3 regions of the Lacrimispora cavernae genome follow, and region 2 is predicted to be linked to each of the others. Evidence: predicted binding sites of a transcription regulator. Region 2 holds the regulator's gene; each other region holds the start of a gene.
What was found. The regulator NrdR, encoded in region 2, represses ribonucleotide reductase genes. The targets are predictions, from matches to a motif close to CACAANATNTTGTG.
Positions count from the first base shown of each region.

Region 1: ABFV83_RS04310 (ribonucleoside triphosphate reductase) is a predicted target of NrdR. The motif match lies at 5,988-6,001, and genes of this name have one in related genera.
Region 3: ABFV83_RS09250 (ribonucleoside-diphosphate reductase subunit alpha) is a predicted target of NrdR. The motif match lies at 2,125-2,138, and genes of this name have one in related genera.

Region 1 is NZ_CP157940.1:890,244-898,300, reverse strand. It holds gene ABFV83_RS04330 (NAD(+) synthase) at 1-585, opposite strand, end outside; gene ABFV83_RS04325 (Rrf2 family transcriptional regulator) at 1,046-1,486, shown strand; gene ABFV83_RS04320 (hypothetical protein) at 1,549-1,701, opposite strand; gene ABFV83_RS04315 (sodium-dependent transporter) at 1,908-3,275, opposite strand; gene ABFV83_RS04310 (ribonucleoside triphosphate reductase) at 3,456-5,822, opposite strand; gene hflX (GTPase HflX) at 6,037-7,308, opposite strand; gene ABFV83_RS04300 (tetratricopeptide repeat protein) at 7,322-8,057, opposite strand, start outside.
Region 2 is NZ_CP157940.1:1,097,003-1,105,059, reverse strand. It holds gene efp (elongation factor P) at 100-657, opposite strand; gene aroQ (type II 3-dehydroquinate dehydratase) at 770-1,198, opposite strand; gene ABFV83_RS05230 (YqeG family HAD IIIA-type phosphatase) at 1,398-1,907, opposite strand; gene nrdR (transcriptional regulator NrdR) at 1,915-2,367, opposite strand; gene ABFV83_RS05220 (YlmC/YmxH family sporulation protein) at 2,541-2,801, opposite strand; gene ABFV83_RS05215 (DUF975 family protein) at 2,854-3,684, opposite strand; gene ABFV83_RS05210 (hypothetical protein) at 3,681-4,028, opposite strand; gene ABFV83_RS05205 (MetQ/NlpA family ABC transporter substrate-binding protein) at 4,386-5,279, opposite strand; gene ABFV83_RS05200 (methionine ABC transporter permease) at 5,325-5,990, opposite strand; gene ABFV83_RS05195 (ATP-binding cassette domain-containing protein) at 5,980-7,023, opposite strand; gene pepV (dipeptidase PepV) at 7,438-8,057, opposite strand, start outside.
Region 3 is NZ_CP157940.1:1,944,819-1,952,875, forward strand. It holds gene ABFV83_RS09250 (ribonucleoside-diphosphate reductase subunit alpha) at 1-2,051, opposite strand, end outside; gene ABFV83_RS09255 (tRNA-dihydrouridine synthase family protein) at 2,661-3,623, opposite strand; gene ABFV83_RS09260 (N-acetylmuramoyl-L-alanine amidase) at 3,763-4,710, shown strand; gene ABFV83_RS09265 (sodium-translocating pyrophosphatase) at 5,217-7,301, shown strand; gene rd (rubredoxin) at 7,430-7,588, opposite strand; gene ABFV83_RS09275 (cupin domain-containing protein) at 7,698-8,042, opposite strand.

The sequences.
Region 1 (8,057 bases), 210 kb from region 2:
GGAACAGTTTACAATCACCGTTGCACCGGCCATGGCATGGCGGATGGATGGGGGATTTGGAACCCATGCATCTTCACAGATCTCTGCTGCCACCACAAGCTGGGGAATGTCCTCACATGCAAAAAGAATATTGGTGCCCATGGGAATCAGCTCATCCTCCCATTTTACCATCACCGGTACTTCGTTTCCCGGCTGGAAATAACGCAGCTCATAAAACTCTGAATAATTGGGCAGATTCGTCTTGGGAACGATTCCAAGAATCCTTCCGTTTTGAACGGCAACAGCCGTATTGTAAAGCTTTCCGCCCCATTCCCAGGGTGTGCCTATAAAGCACAAAAGATCGTGGCCTTCTGTTGCCTTTAAAATCTCCTTAAGCTCTTTCCCAGCCTTTTTTAACAGGGCGTCCTGCCCGAATAAATCGCCGCAGGTATAGGCCGTAAGGCAGAGTTCCGGAAACACCATGAGCTTTGCATGCCTTTCAATTCCTTTTTTAATCAGCTCACAAATCCGTTCTCTGTTAAATTCCGGGTCTGCTACCTTTACATCAGGGGTTGCCGCGGCAACCCGGATATATCCATGTTTCATCTCTTTTATCTCCTATCGATTCATTGGTACCCTCTGGTATTCACTTGGCCTTTAAGCTGTAAATGCAGTCCCCCGCCATGGTTGTTATCCATATTATCGGAAGCAAACAGCTCTTCCGATAGTCGGATAGATGGCAGCAAAGAACACTGCCTTTTATCAGAAATCTGAAAGGCGATTTCTGATAACTTATAATATTATAGGATAACACTACAAGACCGTTCCAAAACTGGGGAAAAATGGCACCGGCAGATTAATGCAGATCATACGCAGAAAGAACATGTTCAAAGATCAGGTTTGTACTTTGCTTCTATTTCCAATTCCCCAATGAGTATTAGTATACATCCATTTCCATAAATTGGGAAGCCGGATAATTTAAGGTTTACTTTTCAAGTCGTTTCGTGTACAATATTTTTATATCCTACTAAACAGATAAGAATAATTAGGAAGGAGATTTTTAACCATGAAATTTTCTACCAAGGGACGTTATGCCCTTCGTATGATGCTTGAATTTGCGCTTCATCCGGGGGAATGCACAAAGATCAATCAGGTGGCGGAACGCCAGGAAATATCCGATAAATACTTAGAGCAGATTGTTACCATCTTAAGCAGGGCCGGATATGTGAAAAGCAGAAGAGGCGCCCAGGGCGGATATTATCTGACAAAGGATCCTTCGGAATATACCGTTGGCATGATTCTGCGCCTTGCAGAGGGAAGTCTGGTTCCCGTAACATGTCTGGAGGATGAAATCAATCCCTGCAGCCGTTCCCAGATTTGTGCCACTCTCATGGTATGGAAAAAACTGGATCATGCAATCTCTGATGTGGTAGACAGCATTACCTTGGCAGATCTGGTGGAAGAACAAAAAAGGCTGGATGGCCAGGCAGGCTATTACGAAATCTAAACAAGGTGTAAAAAGTTCGTGTGCTCCCAAATCAAGGGGAAACACGAACTTTTTAAAACTGATCATGCCTTTCCGTTTAAAACCCCATGGAATATATCCCGGAAAGCAGAATCGTTTTCCAGGAAAACATCTGCCAGAAGGGGAGCAAAATGGCTGATATTGGAATCTTTTCCGCTTCCAGCCCATTTTTCATGATGGCAAAGGGTAATTTCCATACCAGCCTTGCTAATGTCGTGCAAAGGATAAGCGGAAATGACCTCTTGAGGAAAAGCAGCTTCCTGCAGCCAGGTACGGTTGCAAGACAGAGGAAAAACGGATAAGAAAGACAAAACAACAGTATAGAGGCCCGCAGGTCTGAACCTGCGGGCCTCTTTTCGTAACGATACATAATTCTGCTTCAAAGCAGCTATCTCATCAGCCTTTAAAAGAATTTAGCAACATAGCCCTGGATAAAGATCACCAGAACAATGACCGGCAGAACCAATGTTACATAAGCCTTTGCCCATCGCGGAAAACGGATTCCCTTTCCTTCATTGGCTTCCTTCATGAAATTCTCAAATCCCCAGCCGTATCTGCTGGTGCAGAAAGCAAGATAGACCAGACTTCCCAGAGGAAGCAGGTTGTTACTGATAATAAAGTCTTCCAGGTCCAGAACATTGCTTCCTTCGCCAAAGGGCATAAAACCGCTCCACACATTAAATCCCAGTACACAAGGCAGGGATAATATGATAATGGCGGCTGCATTCAGCCACACTGCCTTTTTTATGGTACATCCGGTCAGATCTGTGGCAAAAGAAACAATATTCTGGAAAACCGCAATTACCGTGGAAATAGCAGCAAATGACATAAAAAGGAAGAACAGGCTTCCCAACAGCCTTCCGCCTGCCATGTTGTTAAATACATTGGGCAGAGTCACAAAAACCAGCTTAGGTCCCTGGCCCGGTTCAATCTGAAATGCAAAGCAGGCAGGAAAAATAATAAGTCCCGCCATAAAGGCCACAAAGGTGTCCAGAACCGCCACACTGATGGCTTCTCCGGCCAGCCTGCGTTCCTTGCCTATGTAGCTTCCAAAGATGGCAAGAGCTCCGATCCCAATGCTTAAGGTGAAAAAGGCCTGTCCCATGGCAGCAAATATGACTTCACCAATCCCTGCCTCCCTGATCTTACCGAAATCAGGCTTTAAATAAAATTCCAGTCCTGCCCTGCTGTTTTCCATGAACACGGAATGAACAGCAAGTATGGCCATTAAGCCCAAAAGACATACCATCATTAATTTTGTGATCTTTTCTACGCCTCCCTGAAGCCCTCTGGCACAAATAGAAAAGCAGCCTACAACCATGATGATCATAAAAATTCCCATGAGAACAGGATTTGCCAGCATGTTCCCAAACTCTGCGGCTACCCCTTCCGCATCAAGGCCCACAAAATCTCCCTTTGCCATCTTTAAAAAATATAAGACCATCCAGCCGGAAACCGTGGTGTAAAACATCATCAGAATGTAATTTCCCGCCATTCCCAGGTATTTGGCATAATGCCATTTGCTTCCTTCAGGCTCCAGTACATCATAGGACAAAGCAACGCTCTTCTGGCTGGCACGCCCTACGGCAAACTCCATTACCACAATAGGCAGCCCCAAAATAAGCAGGAACACCGCGTAAATCAAAACAAAAGCTGCTCCTCCATACTGGCCCACAATATAAGGAAAACGCCAGACGTTTCCCAGGCCAATGGCACATCCTGCTGAAATCAGTATAAATCCCAGGCGGGATGAAAACTTTTCTCTTCCCATCTTTTTAAGCTCCTCTTCAGTCACATGTTATCTTCAATCATTCCAAACAGGGCCGGTCATTTTCATATTCCGCCACCCCCTCTTTTTTGAAACGGAAAAAGATTCCATGCCATTATAGCATAGAATCTTTTCACTGACTACCATATCTTAATGACGGACCGACAAAGGATTGAAGTCATTTCACCTGGTCCTGCCTTCCGCAAATTTCCTGATTTCAGAGGCATTTGTGATCTTTTTTACCTGGCCGTTCTTTATGACCACCAAAGTAGGTGCCTGCATGATTCCAAACTTTGTGGCAAGCTCTGCATTCTCCTCGGCATCTACCACCTCATAATCCATATTTTGTAAAAACTGTTTTGCAATCCGGCAATTAGGGCAGGTTTTGGTTGTAAAGAGATAGGTCCCGGCCGGGATCTCCGCTTTTTTCATTGCTGCCTTATCCCCATTTTCCCTTAAAGCTCCCTTTTTCAGTACAGAATGGAAAGGATCGTAGGCTGTCCGGTTCTTATATTCCTGAGTTTTTCCCTCATTCCAGTTCTGCACCGGACGGTAGTAGCCGGTGATCCGGCTGTATACCTCAGCTTTTTTTCCGCAGACCGGGCATACCTTATGTTCGCCGGAAAGATATCCGTGCTCCGAACAAATGGAATAGGTTGGCGACAATGTATAATAAGGCAGCTTGAAATTCTCTGCAATGGTGTGCACCAGCTTTGCTGCTGCTTCCCAGTCAGGAAGCTTTTCACCCAGAAATGCATGGAATACGGTTCCTGATGTATAGAGGGTCTGCAGCTCATCCTGAATCTCAAGGGCATCAAAGATATCTGCCGTATAATCCACAGGAAGGTGGGAGCTGTTTGTATAATAAGGAGTATCCCCCGGATTTCCGGCTGTTATGATATCCGGATAATGCTTCTTGTCATGCTTTGCCAGCCGGTATGTGGTGGACTCGGCAGGAGTTGCCTCCAGGTTGTAGAGGTCTCCGTACATCTCCTGGTAATCTGACAGCCTTTCCCGCATGTGATTTAACACATCCTTTGTGAACTGTCTTGTTTTTTCACTTGTCAGATCCTGCCCCAGCCATTTGGAGTTTAAGCCGACTTCGTTCATTCCGATGAGACCGATGGTGGAAAAATGATTTCCAAAGCTGCCCAGATAACGTTTTGTATAAGGATAAAGCCCCTGATTCAAAAGCTTTGTTATGACTTCACGCTTGGTTTTTAATGACCGGGCCGAAATATCCATCATATGATCCAGACGCTTGTAAAAATCGGCCTCATTCTGGGAAAGATAAGCGATCCTTGGCATGTTGATGGTCACAACGCCCACGGAACCGGTACTTTCGCCGGAACCGAAGAAGCCTCCGGTCTTTCTCCTAAGCTCCCTTAAATCCAGGCGCAGACGGCAGCACATACTCCTTACATCGCTTGGTTCCATATCGCTGTTAATGTAGTTTGAGAAGTAAGGGGTTCCGTATTTGGAGGTCATTTCAAACAGCAGCCGGTTGTTCTCCGTATTGGACCAGTCAAAATCCCTGGTAATGGAGTAAGTAGGAATGGGATACTGGAAGCCCCGCCCATTGGCGTCTCCCTCTATCATGGTTTCAATAAAGGCCTTATTGATCATGTCCATCTCAGCCTTGCAGTCCTTATACTTAAAGTCCGCCTCTTTTCCTCCGACAATGGCATTAAGCTCCGCCATATCGGCAGGAACGGTCCAGTCCAGGGTAATATTGGAGAAAGGAGCCTGAGTTCCCCAGCGGCTTGGCGTATTCACACCATAAATAAAGGATTCAACGCATTTTTTCACTTCCCGGTAGGATAAGTGATCAGCCTTTACAAAAGGAGCCAGATAAGTATCAAAAGAGGAAAAGGCCTGGGCTCCTGCCCATTCATTCTGCATGATCCCCAGGAAATTGACCATCTGGTTGCAAAGTACGGATAAATGCTTTGCAGGGGAAGAAGTGATCTTTCCCGGTATTCCGCCAAGCCCCTCTAAAAGGAGCTGCTTTAAGGACCAGCCGGCACAGTAACCGGTGAGCATGGATAAATCGTGAATATGGACATCCGCATTTCTGTGGGCATTTGCAATCTCCTGGTCATAAATTTCAGACAGCCAGTAATTAGCCGTAACCGCACCGGAGTTACTTAAGATCAGCCCTCCAACGGAATAGGTGACAGTGGAATTTTCCTTGACACGCCAGTCCTCTACCTTTACGTAGCTGTTTACCACAGCCTTGTAATCCAGAATGGTATCCTTCATATTCCGTATTTTTTCTCTCTGTTTCCTGTATAAAATATAAGCCTTTGCCACATCGGTATATCCCGCCTGCTCAAGAACGTGTTCCACACTGTCCTGAATCTGTTCTACCGTAACTTCTCCTCCTGACATCTTCCCCTGAAAATCAGCAGTTACCCGAAGAGACAGCAATTCCAGTATTTCATTATTAAACTCCTTTTGAGTGGCCTTAAATGCTTTTTTAATCGCTTCCGTGATTTTATTCAGACTGAATTCAGCACTTTCCCCATCTCTCTTTACCACCTGGATCATATAACTAAACTCCTTTCCACTTTCCTGCCCGGTAAGCAGGGCGTTCCTCTGCAAAACCCCTTATAACTTTTCTATAACTAAATAGACGGTGCCAAAAGCGGCACCTTTTGCAAGAAGCCAGAGCCGGCTTCTCACAGGTATATTATACCAGAAGAAAAGAAAAAACACAATATGTAGTTTGGTTTTTTAACACCAATCCACATATTGTGTTTTTTTAATCATCAACAACATCGGCATTGTTTGCCAGAGAGGCAAACAGTTCCGATGGCACATAGGCATTCACCAGAATTCCGTCTTCCTGATACTCTTCCTTTAACAACTGGCCGTATTTGCGGATCAGCTGGATTTTCCCGGCTTCCTTATAGGAATAAACCTTTTCTAAATACACCTTCTGGTTTCTGAGAATGGTTTCTAAAAGATTTAAAAGTTCATCCAGTCCTTCTCCTGTTTTAGCGGATATCCTCACCTGATGGTCTGAAGAAACATCCTTAAGGATCGTGCCGCCCTCTGCCGCGTCGATCTTATTGAACACGGTAACCATGATCTTATCACAAACACCAAGCTCCCTCAAGGTCTCGTATACAACATACATCTGCATATCCATCTGAGGATTGGAACAATCCACCACATGAAGGATAATATCGCTGTATTTGGCTTCCTCCAGGGTACTTTTAAATGCTTCGATCAAATGATGGGGAAGCTTTCTGATAAATCCTACGGTGTCTGTTAAAAGGAGCTGCTGACCGCCTGGCAGGCTTAAATTCCTGGTCGTGGGATCCAGGGTGGCAAACAGCTTATCCTCAGCCAGTATCCCGGCATCTGTAAGCCTGTTTAACAGGGTGGATTTCCCGGCATTGGTATAGCCAACGATGGCGGCAGTCGGTACATGATTTTTATCCCTCTGCTGCCTGACAACTTCTCTGTGACGCTTCACATCCTCTAAATCAGCCTTTAGCATTCCGATCCTGTCATGAATCAGACGGCGGTCCATTTCCAGTTTTTTCTCTCCAGGTCCCCGGGTGCCGATTCCTCCTCCCAGACGGGATAAGGAACTTCTAAGGCCAACCAGACGGGCTGACCGGTACTTTAGCTGAGCCAGTTCCACCTGGATTTTTCCTTCTCTGGTCGTGGCTCTGGAAGCAAAAATATCCAGAATCACCATGGTCCGGTCCATGATCTTGGTATCCAGGGCCTCTTCCAAATTACGAAGCTGGGCCGGAGACAATTCATCGTCGCAGACAATTCCGGTTGCATCAAGCTCCCAGATGCGGTCCTTTATTTCCCCAATCTTTCCCTTGCCCAGATAAGTCCCCGGATGAATCCTCTCCCGGTTCTGGATCACCTTATCCACGGTAACGGCTCCTGCCGTTTTCACCAGTTCTTCCAGCTCATCAAGAGACGCCTGCCCGTCATTCTCATCCCCGGTACTGACTGCCACCAGGATCACCCGTTCTTCTACTTCCTTTAACTCAATCAGTTCTGCCATCAATCGTTCCAACCTATCTTGTTTTTAAAAATGTGATCTCCCGCTCCGCTTCCTCATCAGGGCCGTGGGCTGAGACATACTGCTGCATCAGATCCAGGGCTGCTTTAAATTCACCTTTACGCTCCTTGGCAACAGCCTGGTTAAATAAAAGTTCCGGAACCTCTGAACTGTCGGCTGCTGAAAGGCCCTTATTAAAGTATTCAGCCGCTCCATCCCAGTCCTCTCCGGACATCTTGCATAAGCCTATCCGGTTATAAAGCTGGGCGCTTTCTTCCCCGCCCTTAAGGGCTTCCTCATAGAGGCTCATGGCATCAGATGCCGTTCCTGCCTTTTCCATGGCCGCCCCTGCGGCCAGCAAGGCTTTCAGCCTGCCCGGCGCTTTCTTTTCGGCATCCAGTTCAGCACTTCGCTTATAGTCTTCTATGGCACCGTTTAAATCTCCGGCCCCTGCTCTGGAAACGGAACGCAGATTTAAATATTCCGGCCGCTCACGGTCTACCTTTATGAGTATGCCATAGGTGTCTGCAGCGGAAGAATAATCCCCTGCCAGGTATTCGGCTTCTGCCCTGTACTTTAACACATCCACATCAAACTTTCCTACCAGTCCTTTGGAGGAATTGATGGCCTGGTCAAAGGCTTCCACGGCACTGTCATAGTTGCCCTGGTCAAGAGCTTCGATTCCCGCGGCCCGGTAAGAATATTTGTTTTCCTTTTTCCCGCAGCCGCCTGCTGCTATGACAACTGCCAGT
Region 2 (8,057 bases):
AAACAACGTAGGAATATGAGAATAATCTCCTCTACGTTGTTTTCACGATATCGTACATAATTATTAAAAGGACCTGCGGTTTGCCCGGTCCTTTTCTTTTTAAACTCTGGACAGATATTCACCTGTACGTGTATCAATCTTGATCTTGTCACCCTGATCTACAAATAAGGGAACATATACTACTGCACCAGTCTCAACCGTAGCTGGCTTTGTAGCTCCCTGAGCGGTATCACCCTTGAATCCCGGCTCTGTATCTGTGATAACTAACTCCACGAATAATGGAGGCTCTACAGAGTATACCTTACCATTATAAGAACATACCTTAACCGTCTCATTCTCTTTCACAAACTTTAACGCATCACCGATCACATCTGGAGATAACGCTATCTGCTCATAGGTGTTCATATCCATAAAGTTATGAAGATCTCCATCAGCATACAGATACTGCATGTCAAATCTATCGATTCTTGCCTGTGGGAACTTCTCTGTCGGGCGGAATGTGCGCTCGTTAATGCCGCCGTTTAACACATCTTTAATCTTAGTTCTTACGAATGCAGCACCCTTTCCAGGTTTTACATGCTGGAACTCCATAATCTGATAAACAGTACCCTCGATCTCTAATGTGATACCGTTTCTAAAATCACCCGCTGATATCATAAATGATATTCCTCCTTGAATTTCTCTTCTTAACCTTTTATATTCTATACTATAACAAATACATTTTCAACCGTTTTTTACAAATATCTCCCTTTTCTTTGAATCGGAACGGTTATTTTCCTGTTAAGAAATCCATTGCCAGGGCATATCCTTTAAGCCCCAGGCCAACCACCTGACCGGTACAAACAGGAGCAGTCACCGATGTATGGCGGAACTCCTCCCTTTTATGGACATTGGATATATGAACTTCAACCTTGGGCATCTCCACAGAACCCAGGGCATCTCTTACGGCATAGCTGTAATGGGTAAATGCTCCGGGATTGATGATAATCCCTTCTGTTCCATTGTGATACGCCTCCTGAATCTTGTCAATGATTCCGCCTTCATAATTGCTCTGATAGACTTCCAGCTCATGACCTTCTCTCTGCGCTTTCTCTTCCAGCATGGATACCAGTGCATGATAATCCTCTGTTCCGTATATCCCTTTTTCACGAATTCCTAAAAAATTCAGATTCGGCCCGTTTAATACAAGAATTTTCATATCCCTTCTACCACCTTTCAATCCATGCTTTTAGGCATAAAAATACCAAAGGTGTTTCTTCCTGTCAGCAAGTCATGGATCTCTTATTGTAATTTCCTGTATGTCCGGATCAGCCAGCTTGTCCGGACCGTCTCATCCGTATTATAACCTGCCGGGTTGTCTTTTACCCGCCAGGAATTTTATTTCACCGTTATACTGTTCACTTTTTTCTTTTCTTATCTCTGCGGTAAAAATATAGTACAACTGCTTCTAAATATCTCTTTAAAACGATTTGGATTTCTTCCTTCGGATGAATCGGCTTAACCAGAATGCTGTGGATCCCGGCTCTCTTGGCTCCATAAACATCGGTAAAAAGCTGATCTCCCACAAAAACCGTATGTTTCGCATCCGTTCCCATGAGCTTCATCGCTCTTTGATATCCTTTTTTTCCGGGCTTGTTTCCATTATAAATGTAGCGGGAGCCGCCCGCAGCCCTGGCAAAGGCCGCCACTCTCGGCTCTTTGTTATTAGAAAGAAGGCAGGTTTCTATCCCGAGTTCATGCAGACGTAAAAACAGCTTCTTTGCCCTTTCATCTGCAGGCGCATCATGGGGCACCAGAGTATTGTCAATATCAAAAATCACGCCTCTGATCCCGTTCTTATATAATTTTTCAAAGGATATGTCATATGCAGAAGCTGCATCTTCATCCGGATAAAATACCTTAAACATAAATCTCCTACTTTTTTAACAATTTTCCTATTTCTTCCATAAAGGTACTCACGTCTTTAAATTCCCTGTATACGGAAGCAAAGCGCACATAAGCCACCTCATCAACTTCCTGCAGCTTTTTCATAACAAGCTCTCCGATCACCGTGCTTTCCACTTCTCTTTCCTCACGGTTAAAAACCTGGGTCTCTATTTCATCTACCATGGAATCAATCTGCTGGGATGATACCGGCCGCTTATGGCAGGAATGAAGAATCCCTGATTCTATTTTTGAACGGTCATAAACTTCTCTGGAATTATCCTTTTTAATTACCATGAGAGGCATGGTCTCCAGCTTCTCATAGGTGGTAAACCGCTTTCCGCACTTCTCACACTGTCTGCGGCGTCTGATTGAGCTGTTGTCGTCTGCCGGTCGGGAATCAATAACCTTTGTATCTGCTTCATTGCAAAATGGGCATTTCACGTTTCTGGTCCTCCTGTCTTACGGACTGTATTATTATTGGCATAATTTACTTAATAAATGCAAAGGCAATTGAAATGGAATTTAGTAAATCAGCCGCTCGATGAGCCAAAGGCGAATCGAATTACCTGCATATATCATAACTTACAATCCAAAGTTCTGCAAGCCCATCCTCCCTATATCCCGCATCTTTCCGTTGCTTTTTCCAAATCCACGTTTACAAGGATGATGTCCGGCCCTACCTGCCTTATGTCGCAGAAAGGAATCACATATTCTCTCTCCCTGACTAAAAAGCCGCAAAAGCACCCTGGTCCTGGTACAATAATGGCTATAAGGCAGCCTGTTTCCATGTCAAAATCCACATCACCAACATAACCGAGGCGTCTGCAGTCACAGATATTAATTACTTCTTTTTGTTTGAGATCGCAAATTCGCATAGATACACCTCCTTAGTATATTCTATGCGTAGCCCCCTTGTATGACACGGTTCTACCACTGATTTTCCTGGTTCCACATGGACTGGCAGGAGACTTCTTCTCCTATTCTAAGGGAATTATGGGAAAGCCGCTCCTTAAGATCCAGATAATACTCTGTCAGGGTGGCGTGAATATAAGGGCTGATCCAGAGAAAGCCGATTCCCATGGAGAAGTATCCCAGGACTATCATCCCTATGAAACTTATAAAAAGGTAAAATAGACCTCCCTTATTGCCTTTCATCATGGCCGCGCTTTCCTTAAGACTCCCCAGTACCTTCTGATCCGGAGACTCGATTAAGAGGAACATGGACTGTGATAAATACATCATTGTAATGATACTTCCACTGAGCATAAGCAGGTATGTAAGCACCAGCAATACCACCATGACCGGTATAAAATCTGTGATGGCCGCTACAATGAATACTACAAAGTACGGAATACCCCATACAAATCCTATCAAAAGATTAATAAAATAAAGTCCTATAAACCTATGCGGCTTGTTCTGAAATGCAAAGAGCAGGTCAGACAGCCTGGCGGTTTGGCCAGTGCTCATATTCACATAACATTTAAGTACCCCCGGCTTTAAAAGACCGTATAGAGAGAGAATTACCATGAAGGATAAATAAACCCCCACCTTCATGACCACATATCCTGCTGATATGCCGTGTACGCCGTCAATAAAAGGATCTCTCATCAAGCCCATAGAAAATGACGTTAAAATATACACTAGAGATATTGCCAGAACAATGGCAAATTCAATAAACTGGATACCAATGCACAGGCCGTATCTGCCTTTTAAGGTCCGCTTTGCACGCATTTTAAGTTCTGATGATGAAGTTTTCACGAAAGCACACCTCCTAGCCCTAAGTCACTCACTGCCACAGCAGCAATAAATATGATAACAACTAATACAACCAACACAAATGCAATGGAAGAAGTAATAAGGCCTGCCTTTGCATGGCCATCAAACCTGTCTTCCGTCTTAGAAAGCAGGGCAAACAGTACCCCAAGGCTTCCGAAGATCAAACCTCCGTAACAGCAGCAGGAGGTAATAATCCCAAGAATCCCCATGACCAGAGAAGCAAGTGCCATATTGTTCTGGGCTGGCTTCTCTGGCTGCTTATATCCTGCATCATATTCCAAATCCCGGGGTTCCTGCCAGGAACCATCTTGATTATCCTGATCCATTTCTATCATCTCCTTTTTTGTCATAATGTAACTTATCAGAAATCGCTTTTCTGATTTCTGATAAAAGGCAGTGTTTTTTACTGCCGTCCATCCGATTGTGAAAACTTTTTTGTTTTCACAATATAGCTTATCTGAAATCGCTTTTCTGATTTCTGATAAAAGGCAGTGTTTTTTACTGCCGTTCATCTGATTATGGCCACGTCCTTGTAACCATAATATGGCAATTATACAATAATTTCCATTATCTGTAAAATTAATATTTTCTGTCATTAGTTTTTTGCCTCAAAAAACCGCTATGGAAGCGGCACAAAGCTGTCTCCATAACGGCTATTTATCATTGCTGCAAAAATCTCTTATTTAGAAAGAAGGAACTACTGCGCCACCATAGGTATCTTCAAGAAACTTTTTAATGGTATCGCTTGTCAAAACCTCAACAAGGGCTTTTGACTTCTCACTGCTTTCCTCTCCCGCACGTACTGCAATAATATTACTGTAACGGGTTGCTGCCACAGACTTGGCATCCTCAACAGCCAGAGCATCAGATACCTTTAAGCCAGCCTCAATGGCATAGTTTCCATTGATAACAGCCACATCCACGTCGCCTAAGGAACGTGGAAGCTGAGCTGCTTCTACTTCAACGATTTTAAAATTCTTTTCATTCTTTACAATATCATTCTTGGTTGCATTAAGCTCTACGCCTTCCTTTAATTCAATCAGACCCTGGTCTGCCAGTAAAAGAAGAGCTCTTGCTTCGTTGGAAACATCATTTGGAACTGCGATCTGGGCTCCGTCAGCAAGCTTATCAATGGAATCGGTCTTTCCTGCATAAATGCCGAAAGGCTCATAATGAATGGCTGCCGCACTTACAAGATCGGTTCCTTTTTCCTCATTAAACTGATCCAAATATGGCTTGTGCTGGAAATAGTTAGCATCTAAGTCTCCGGATTCAAGAGCCAGGTTTGGCTGCACATAATCCGTATACTCCTTGATAACCAGCTCATAGCCTTTTTCTTTCAGGATATCTTTTGCAGCATTTAAAATCTCTGCATGAGGAGAAGGAGTTGCGCCGACAACGATTTTCTCCAGTTCGCCGGAAGCTTCTGCTGCCGTTGTTTCTTCTGCATTTGTTTCCTCAGATGATGCAGCCTGTGTTGCCGCAGTTGTTTCCGGTACTCCCTTACTTCCTGAGCATGCGGTCAGCGCTCCTGCCGCTAACAGTGCTGCCGTAAGTACATAAAGTGATTTTTTCATAATTTTTCCTCCTTAAATTTTTTATGGTAACGCCTTAGGCAGTTACTATTTAATTCTCTTGTCGCTCACTCTGGATAATTTCATTCCCGCTTCCTGGATAACCTGAACAATGATAACAAGAATAGCTACGGTAATGAACATCATCTCCGTCTGGTAACGATAATATCCGTATTTAATTGCAATATCTCCAAGTCCGCCTCCGCCTACAAAGCCTGACATGGCTGAATAGGCCAGTATGGTGGTGATACATAGGGTTGCTCCCACTAATAGGGAAGGCTTTGCCTCCGGAAGAAGTACCTTCCAAATGATTTGAAAGGTGGAGGAACCCATGGATTTTGCCGCTTCGATCACACCTGGATCTACTTCTTTAAAGGAGGCTTCCACGACTCTTGCTACATAGGGTGCGGAAGCTATTACCAAAGGCGGGATTACAGCCGTTGCTCCCAGGGTAGTGCCTACAATAGCCTTTGTAATAGGAAGGACCATAATAAGTAAGATGATAAACGGCACGGAACGGAGCAGGTTTACAACAAGCCCCAGTATCCGCTGAAACCAGGGGATGGGGTAAATCCCGTCTTTATCCGTAACGACCAGTATAATGCCCAAGGGGATTCCAATCAGGTATGAAAAAAAGGATGAGGCAAATGTCATGTACAAGCTTTCCCATATGCCTGTTTTAAGCATCTGTAAAACGGTTGCATCAAAGATCATAATCCTTCACCTCCTCATGAGTGATTCCCGCTGTCTTTAAATAATTAAGAATCCTGTTTTGATCCACTTCCTCTTCCGGAAGCTGGATGACCATCTGTCCCATAGCGGTCCCGTTAATATCCCTGGTCTCTGCATGCATAATATTTACCGGAACCTTACAGGCCAATATCATATTGGAAAGTACCGGTTCAAAGGAAGACCGTCCGTCAAAGGAAATCCGGACCCTTCTGGAACCGCCGAAACAGCTAACCCGTTCCGCCGCTTCCCCTAAAATAAGCTGCCTGCCGATCTTCGACTTTGGCTCAGAGAATATTTCCGTAACGCTTCCCACCTCTGCAATGTGGCTTTGGTCAATGATCGCAACCCGGTCGCAAATAGCTTCTATTACTGACATCTCATGGGTGATAACAACTACGGTAACCCCCATGGACTTGTTAATATCCTTTAAAAGTCCAAGTATGGATTTTGTGGTATTAGGATCCAAAGCGCTTGTAGCCTCATCGCAAAGGAGAACCTTTGGATTGGTTGCAAGGGCTCTTGCAATAGCGACTCTTTGCTTCTGTCCTCCTGACAGCTGGGCCGGATAAGCCTTGGCCCGGTCCTTTAAGCCAACGATTTCCAAAAGCTCCATGGCTCTTTTTAAGCCTTCCTTTTTGGGGACCTTGGCAATTTCCAGAGGAAAGCAGACATTTTGTAAGATGTTTCTTTGGGCCAGCAGGTTGAACTGCTGAAAAATCATGCCCATAGACTGTCTGGCCAGTCTCTGCTCCTTTGGCCGCATGGCGGTCAGGCTCTTGTTTTCAAAAAGTACATCTCCGGATGTTGGTATTTCAAGATAATTGATACAGCGGACCAAAGTACTTTTTCCGGCTCCGCTTAAACCGATAATTCCAAATATCTCCCCCTGTTCAATGGACAGGTTGATATCGTCCAGGGCCTTAATCGGACCGTTAGCGGTACGAAACTCTTTTCCAAGTCCCACCAGCTGGATAATAGGTTCTGCTGACTGCATATATCCATTTCCTTTCTTCATTCCTGCCCATCTTTCTGGGCATAAAGGTATACCCGCAGGGTATTTCTTTTGATTCCCGCCCCTCTCTCGGGGCATAAAGGGATGTTTCTTTAAGGTACAAAAAGGCCGCAAGCCCTGCACAGACTTGCGACCTCAAAATTTCCGCGTTTTGCTGCTCTCAGCGAATTCCAATCACAATCCATACAAATGAAATGATTATCGTATTTTTATGCACTCTGATACACGACACATCATCATACACATGCCGCTCATCTGGTTCATATTCATCTGCATGGCTTTCCACTGGTTCATGGCAGCTACTCCTCCCTCTGATTCCTATAGGCAAACTAGGAATTCCTTTATGAGGCGTATTTTACGCTCTCTTCCTGTTTTTGTCAATACTAATTTTAAAATTTGAAACAAAAACCCCGATTTTTATGAACACAAATCCACAATCACCTGGGCGAATATTTTCGCGCTTACAGTCAGTTCCTCAATGACTGCGTACTCATCAGCCCCATGCATCCGGTTATCTGTCCCTGGCATGGAAGCGCCGAAGGCAACGCCGTTCTTTAATGCATGAACATAGGTACCGCCGCCCATGGATACACACTCTCCCTTACGGCCTGTATAGCTTTCATAAGCACTCAGCAGGGTCTTTACAAATTCAGAATTTCCATCTACATGATGAGGAGGCTTCATGGAATCATTGTGAAGGGTAAAGCCCTTTTCCGCCATGTTCCTTCTTACTACCTCCAGGACATTTTCCTCTGTGGCACAGACCGGGCACCGGCTGTCAAAGGTTCCCTCCAGACCGGATTCCGTTATCTTTAAAAGGCTGAATGCCAATGTCAGACTGCCGGAAAGCTCATCTTTCATTGCAATTCCCAAAGCCTCTCCTGAAGTATCCCCGTGAGGAATCAGCTCCAAAAGGCGGCGGATCATGGTCATCTGCCCACACTCTGCCAGAGGAAGCTCTGTTAAGTATAAAAGGAGTCCGGTCAGGGCATTATTTCCTTCCTCAGGGAGAGAGGCATGAGCGCTTTCACCGATAG
Region 3 (8,057 bases), 850 kb from region 2:
ATATAATGGGCATTTTTATATTTCCAGAATGTTTCCGGTGATAAGTCCGGTGCCACCCGGGGAACCAGGCCATTCTTTTTTTCCTCCAGATAATACCGGTTCATGACCGGGTCCAGCCCTGCCGTGGTTCCGGCGATCATGCTGGTGCTGCTGGTTGGCGCAATGGCGATGAGCCAGCCATTTCTCATGCCGCCTTCTGCCACCTTTTCCCGAAGGCAATTCCACTTCTCAGAACAATATCCCCGTTTGTCAAAATATGCCCCTGTCTGCCACTCGCTGCCTTCATACAGGTCATATCTTCCTTTTTCCCTGGCAAAATCACAGCTTGCTTCAATTGCCGCGTAATTGATGGCCTCAAATACCTTGTCAGCAAATTTAAGATGCTCCTCTGATTCCCAGGAGATCCCGTTTTTTGCCAGCATGTGATGATATCCGCTTACCCCCAGTCCCACCGGGCGGTAGCGGAGGTTGGTGACTTTTGCATAGGGCACAGGGAAAAAATTCAGATCAATTACATTATCCAATGCCCGGACAGCACTTCTTGTCAATTCCGTCAGCTCCCCGGTCTCCTTAAGATCAATCTTTCCCAGAGAAAGGCTGGCCAGGTTACACACAACAAAGTCTCCCGGCCTTGTTACGGTAACCACCACAGTTTCCCCGTCCACTGTCTGTATCTGCTGGTCAACCTGCTCGACTCCGCTCATGTTCTGGGCAATTTCCGTACACAGGTTGCTGCAGTAAATAATGCCGCTGTGGCTGTTGGGATTGGCTTCATTTACAATATCCCGGTTAAAGGTAAAGGGCGTTCCTGTTTCCACAGCGCTCTTTAAGACCAGGCGGATAATATCTTTAATAGGAATGATCCGCTTGTGGATACGGCTGTCATTCACACAATCCAGGTAACGTTCCTCCCACTGGGCTCCATAAGAGTCCTCCAATGCCCAGCCCTTTATTGTCAGGATTTCATGAGGGCACATTAAGTACCAGTCTCCATCTATGTTCTCCTTTGCCTGCTTCCAGAACAAGTTGGGATAGCAGACAGCCGGAAAAACATCATGCGCCTTCATGCGGTCATCTCCGTTATTGGTCCTGAGAGTCAGAAACTCCGGCAGATCCTTGTGCCAGACATCCAGGTAAACCGCCACAGCTCCCTGCCTTACTCCAAGCTGGTCCACTGCCACTGCCGTATCATTGGCCAGCTTGATCCAACGGATCACGCCTCCCGCAGCTCCCTTAAAACCGCGGATCGCACTCCCTGCGGCGCGGACCTTTCCAAAATAAAGGCCCATACCTCCCCCGAACTTACTGACCTTTGCAAAGCTGTCAATACTCCGGTAAATGCCATCCAGGCTGTCCGGAACAGTATCGATAAAACAGGAGGAAAGCTGATGGTAAGGCTTTCTGGCGTTTGAGAGGGTGGGCGTTGCCATGGTAACCTTTAACGTACTGAGCATATCATAAAACCGTTTTACCCAGGTGTCCCGGTCATCCTTTTCCGGCATGGCAAGGTGCATGGCAATTCCAAGAAACATTTCCTGAGGCGTCTCTAAAGGTGCATTCCGGCGGCTGCGGATCACATACCGGTTAAGCAGCAGTTCAAGCCCGGAATAATTGAACAGATGGTTTCTGCTCTGATCCATATACGCTTCATACCGGTCAATTTCTTCTTTTTTATAATTCTCCAGAATGTAATCTCCGTAAAGCCCGTCCTCTGTCAGAAAACAGATTTTATCGTAAAAGCTTCCGATCTTCCTCCGGTCCAGCTCTTCCTTTAGCCTGGTTTCAAATCGCAGCATGAGCAGCCTTGCTCCTATATACTCCCAATCCGGCGCCTCCTGGGTCGTCAGTTCCACCGCCGCCTGGATAAGCGCCTCAAACCGTTCTTCCAGGCTCATATTTTTCTTACAGAACCCTGTGAATTTTACGGAGAGGTGACAGAGGTCATATGATGCAGAATCCCAATCCTTGCGGATTCCGTCTAAAATTCCCTCCAGTGACTTAACCTCTTTAAAATATTCCAGAATATCCTGTTTTCCATCTGCCTTATCCATTTATAATTCCCGCCATTCCATGTTTTATATTAGTATCAATAACTGTTATCGAATCTCATATGTAAAAATATACCACAACATATAGTTAATTTCAACTACCGGGATACAAAATATTCGTTTTTAAATGATCTGATTTTTTTATTATTGGCAGACAAAAGCCGCAAGATTAAGTCAAACGGATATTCCCGGTCCGCGCCCCTGCTTGATTCGGTTAAAAAACGCCTGAAGTCTTACATCGTAAGATTTCAAGCGTTATCACTAATATGAACATTATAAATAAAAAGCCCTCAAAATTCTTATCTGGCGCCACGAATATAAGGCTTTCCGGCCCGTGATTTTTGTGGGCCGAGCCAAACAGGGCCCTAACGTGATCAGGCAAGGAAGCATGGACAATGCCTGGGAGGAAAGGGGAACTCCAACAGTCTGCAGACGGATCTGCAGCGCATTGGCAGAGCCAAACAAAAAGGCATCTCTCCACATACCGAAAGTAAGGTAACGCCCCAGGATGATATCCTATCGTAACTATAGGTTCAAGCTTGAAACGTCAAATCATTAATTAAAAAAATTTATAATCATTTTGTATTTTTCTTATAAGCGTACATATTACTCCTATTCTCCGCCAAATGCTCCTCCAGTTTCTTTTAAATCCAGTTCTCCAAACAGGCTGTCAACCACTGCCCTGTAATCGGAAAGGTGCTGGGACTTCCGGATCTTTTTGCCAAGTTTTTCGCCCCCGTCAAACATCTGGATCATATAAGCCCATAACTCCTTCATCTTAAACAGGACATTGCGGTCCCCGGATATGATCTCTTCATATCCTTTGAGAACTTCGTCATGAAAGGCTTTTAGCTGCCTCTTTTCCATTTTCTCTCCGCTCTTTATTTCCTCTGCCAGGCCGGGATTTGCCACCATTCCCCTTCCAAACATGACACAGCCTATAGAAGGAAAGGCAGCAATGAATTTCTTATAATCTTCTGCTGAAAACAGGTTTCCGTTGTAGCACAAGGGATTCTTGCTTAAAGAGACCGCTTCCTCCATTACTTTCCAATCAGGCTGATTCCTGTAATAGTCCTTCTGGATCCGGGGATGGATGATCAGTTCCTCTATGGGATATTTGTTATAAATCTCCATAAGCCTTCCGAATTCTTCAGGGCTGTCCTTTCCGATCCTGGTTTTTACTGAGATTTTCATGTCCAATGAAGAAAAAATCTGATCAAAGAATATGGTAAGCTGCTCCGGTTCCCCAAGAAAACCGGACCCTCTGCCCTTAGAAATCACCGTTGGAGAGGGACAGCCCAGATTCAGATTCACCTCTTCATATCCAAATTGTTTTAATTCCTTTGCCGCCCATATAAAATCTTCCCCCTTGTTGGTGAGAATCTGAGGAATCACATGCAATCCCACGTTATGCTCCGGCAGAAAATCATTTTTTTCCCTGGAGGTAAATTTCCGGTTCTGGGTGGGCACGATAAAAGGAGTAAAATACACATCTACCTGCTTAAAAAATTTGTGGTGAGCGTTCCGGTAAATATAGCCGGTGATTCCTTCCATGGGGGCAAAATAATACTTCATATTTCAGTCTCCTTTTTCAGTTATTTCTATATCGGTACATTTTATCACAACAAGAGACAAATTCCTAGAAGGCCATTTACAGAATCTGCCAAATAGTGGTATAATGTAAGACAAAACGCATTATTCTGGAGGATCGATCATGACTCAATTAAAGAACTTAATACCAGCCGCCGCTAAGGCCCTTTTACTTGCCGTTCTTATTTCCACCACCTCCTCTTCCGTCTCATGGGCAGAAGAAGAAACCGGGCCAGCTTTTGCTCCTCCGGTAACCAAAACAGCAACGCCTGAAATCGGACCAGGCATGCGCAGCAGCTCCAACTTTATCGTCGTCCTGGACCCGGGCCACGGCAAGACAGGCGGACATTATTCCGGCTGCCACTTTGAATATAACGGAATTACCTACTATGAAGATGAAATCACCATGAAGATCGCCACTTATACAAAACAGTATCTGGAGCAGTTTTCCAACTATACGGTTTATTTAACAAAGGACAGCGCGGAAACCACCGTCCCTCTGGATCAGCGTGCCGCTTTTGCCGCCTCCGTACATGCGGATCTTTTTGTAAGCCAGCACATTGACTCGGCTTTGGGAAACGGTACAGTGAAAAATGCTTATGGAGTCAGCTCCATGGCTCCCAGGACCGGCCGCTATAACAATGATCTGGCCCTCCAGTCCCAGGAAGCCGCCAATACCATTTTAAAGCAGTTAAACACTCTGGGGCTTCACAACCGGGGACTGATCCTCCGGGATTCAGAGAACGGAACTTTATTTCCCGACGGAAGCCAGGCCGATTACTATGCAATTCCCCGTTATTCCCAGATGTATGGAATCCGTGGCTTTATCATTGAACACGGCTTTTTAAACCACACCAGCGACTTGACCCTGTTTCTGTCAACAGAGGAACAGTATAAGGCATTGGGAGAGGCGGATGCAAAAGGAATCATGGAATATCTGCAAAAAGCGGGAAAATCTGCATTTGTCCAGACAACTCAGACTGCTCAGGCAGCCCAGGGTGCCAATAACCAGAATGAAGGGACTGTTGCCCCTCCCCTTGTATCTGAAAGCAAAGGACCGGGCATGAATTAATATCTGCCGGTCAATGGCTTGCCGGAGAAAAATTGCAGCAGGCATCCTGCCCATAAAAGTACCAGCGCATAAGAAAGCCTCTGCCTTCATCCATGAGGGCAGAGGCTTTCTTATGCGCTGTTTTATTACTTTGTTAAAATACTGATAAAGCGATTCTTTGGGTGCATTCCATGAAAGGTTATTGCAGGACAGCAAAATAAGCAATGTCTCCCAGGATACTAAGTCCGGAAAGAAATAATAAAATTACTAATATTGCCGATAATAATCCTGTGAAATCCGAATATCATCATTATTAGATATCCACAGACTCGGTTATAATTGCAGAATCAAAAGCAAAAAACGCTGTTAAGAAAATGCTAAAAATAATGAAAAAATCCGGATTTCTTCATAATAATTATGATAAATCTCACCTTTTTTTAGTAAATTCATTCATTTTTTTATTGAAATTATATATTATTTGGTACTATAATGAAGTCATCAAAATACAAAACAGGAGGTATGAATTAATGGATGCAATTTATTTTGTATCAATGGGGTCATTGTTGGGGATATTCTTTGCCTGGGTCATGTTTCTTCGTGTCAAAAAACAGCCAGAGGGCACCTCAGAGATGACCCGGATCTCTGAAGCTGTAAGAAAAGGGGCAAATGCCTACTTAAAACGGCAGTATTCAGGGGTCGCAATATTTTTTATTGCAGTTTTTTGTATTTTACTGGTTATGGCCTTTAACGGGTTCTTAAGCTTTTTTACCCCGTTTGCATTTTTGACGGGCGGCTTTTTCTCAGGTCTGTCCGGGTTCATAGGCATGCGGACGGCAACTATGGCTAACTGCAGAACCGCAGAAGGAGCTTCAAAAAGCTTAAATAAAGGACTCCAGGTGGCCTTCTCAGCCGGTTCCGTTATGGGCTTTACCGTAGTTGGACTTGGTCTTCTGGATCTTTCTATTTGGTATTTCATTTTAAACGCAGCCTTTCGTCATCTTCCGGCAGACCAACGAATTGCAGAAATAACAGCGAATATGCTGACCTTTGGTATGGGCGCCTCCAGTATGGCCCTCTTTGCCAGGGTCGGCGGCGGTATTTTTACCAAGGCTGCAGATGTGGGGGCAGATCTTGTTGGTAAGGTGGAAGCCGGTATTCCTGAAGACGATCCGCGTAATCCGGCTGTTATTGCTGATAATGTAGGGGATAATGTAGGGGACGTAGCCGGAATGGGGGCTGATCTCTATGAATCCTATGTTGGCTCCATTGTTTCAACTGCTGCTCTTGCGGTTGCCGCAGGATATGGACTCAAGGGCGTGTCCATACCCATGCTCCTTGCAGCTCTGGGTGTTGCAGCATCCGTCATTGGCACCTTTTTTGTCAAGACAGAGGAAGGAGCCTCTCAGAAGAATCTTCTCAAAGCGCTGAGAACCGGTACCTATATTAGTGCAGCAATCATTATTATTGCAGCGTTTTTTATCATAAAGCTGATGCTTCCCGATCATATGGGACTTTATGCTGCCATTCTTTCGGGATTGATTGCAGGAGTTTTAATCGGAGCTATTACAGAATATTACACATCAGACACCTATAGCCCTACCCAAAAATTAGCGGAGTCCAGTGAAACCGGAGCCGCAACAGTAATTATCAGCGGATTATCCCTTGGTATGCTTTCTACTGTCGCACCGGTAATAATTGTAAGCATTTCTGTCCTTGTAAGTTACTATTGTTCCGGAGGCGCCAATGATTTTAATCTCGGACTTTACGGCATCGGCTTATCTGCAGTTGGAATGTTATCCACTTTAGGAATTACACTGGCCACGGATGCTTACGGACCAATCGCTGACAATGCCGGCGGCATTGCCGAGATGACACATATGGATGCTTCCGTAAGACAGAGAACAGATGCCCTTGACTCTCTGGGCAATACCACTGCTGCTACAGGAAAAGGATTTGCTATCGGATCCGCTGCCTTGACTGCTCTTGCACTGATTGCTTCCTATGTTGATAAAGTACATCAGATCCAGCCGGATTTAAATCTGGATTTAACCATAACCAATCCAAAAGTACTGGTCGGATTGTTAATTGGAGGTGTATTACCGTTCTTATTTGCTGCTCTTACCATGGAAGCCGTTGGCAAAGCTGCTCAGGCAATCGTATTGGAAGTCCGCCGTCAATTTAAGACCATAACCGGGATTATGGAAGGAAAAACGGAACCGGATTATGCTTCCTGCGTTGACATGTGTACAAAATCAGCCCAAAAGCTGATGATCGCACCGGCCATGATAGCCGTTATTATTCCTATTGTTATTGGCTTGTTATTAGGGCCGGAAGGTGTATCGGCTCTTCTTGCCGGTAATACCGTTACCGGTTTTGTACTTGCAGTTATGATGGCTAACTCCGGAGGCGCATGGGATAATGCAAAGAAGTATATTGAACAGGGCGCACATGGCGGAAAGGGAAGCAGCCAGCATAAAGCCGCAGTAGTAGGCGACACCGTAGGAGATCCGTTTAAGGATACTTCCGGACCATCGATCAACATTCTCATAAAGCTTACTTCCATGGTTTCTATCGTATTTGCATCCCTTGTCCTGACCTTCCATTTATTATGATGAAAGATACGTACTCCGGCTGATTCTCAAAAGAACAAAAAAACCTTCAAGCCCGGCAGATCATCTGCCGATAGCTTGAAGGTTTTATTTGCCGGCCATTTGCCCTGGGGCATGGTATGGCCGCAATATTACTCTTCAACAAACATGTCCTTACCAACTCCGCAAACTGGACAAACCCAATCTTCGGGTAAATCTTCAAATGCAGTACCTGGCTCAATGCCAGAATCTGGATCACCGATTTCAGGATCGTACACATATCCGCATGGCTCGCAAACATACTTTCCCATCCCTATCACCTCCTTTAACTTACTGTGCTTTCTTTATAGCATATAATACCATTTTTATCAATAGATTTGTTTCCCATGTTCCATTTTTATTTCCTGGAAGACTCCTTATTTATAGAAAATCTTCTCTCATGGGTGTAAAGATATCTACCAGTATTCCCTTTTCAAGGCATACGCAGCCATGGGTGATTCCATTCTGCTTTAAAAGGCTGTCTCCTGCTTCTACGACCTTCTTTTCATCTCCTATGGTGAACTCAAACTTTCCGCTGGCAACATAGGTGATCTGGGTATGAGGGTGACTGTGGAGATTTCCCACTGCTCCCTTCTCAAACTGATTTTCCACACACATCATGCCATCACAGTATGCCAGAACCTTTCTGACAACACCTTCTGAAGCCTGTTCTCCTTCTATGTCCTTATTAAATACCCACATCTGATCTTTCTGCGGTTTTTTCATCATACCTTCTCCTGG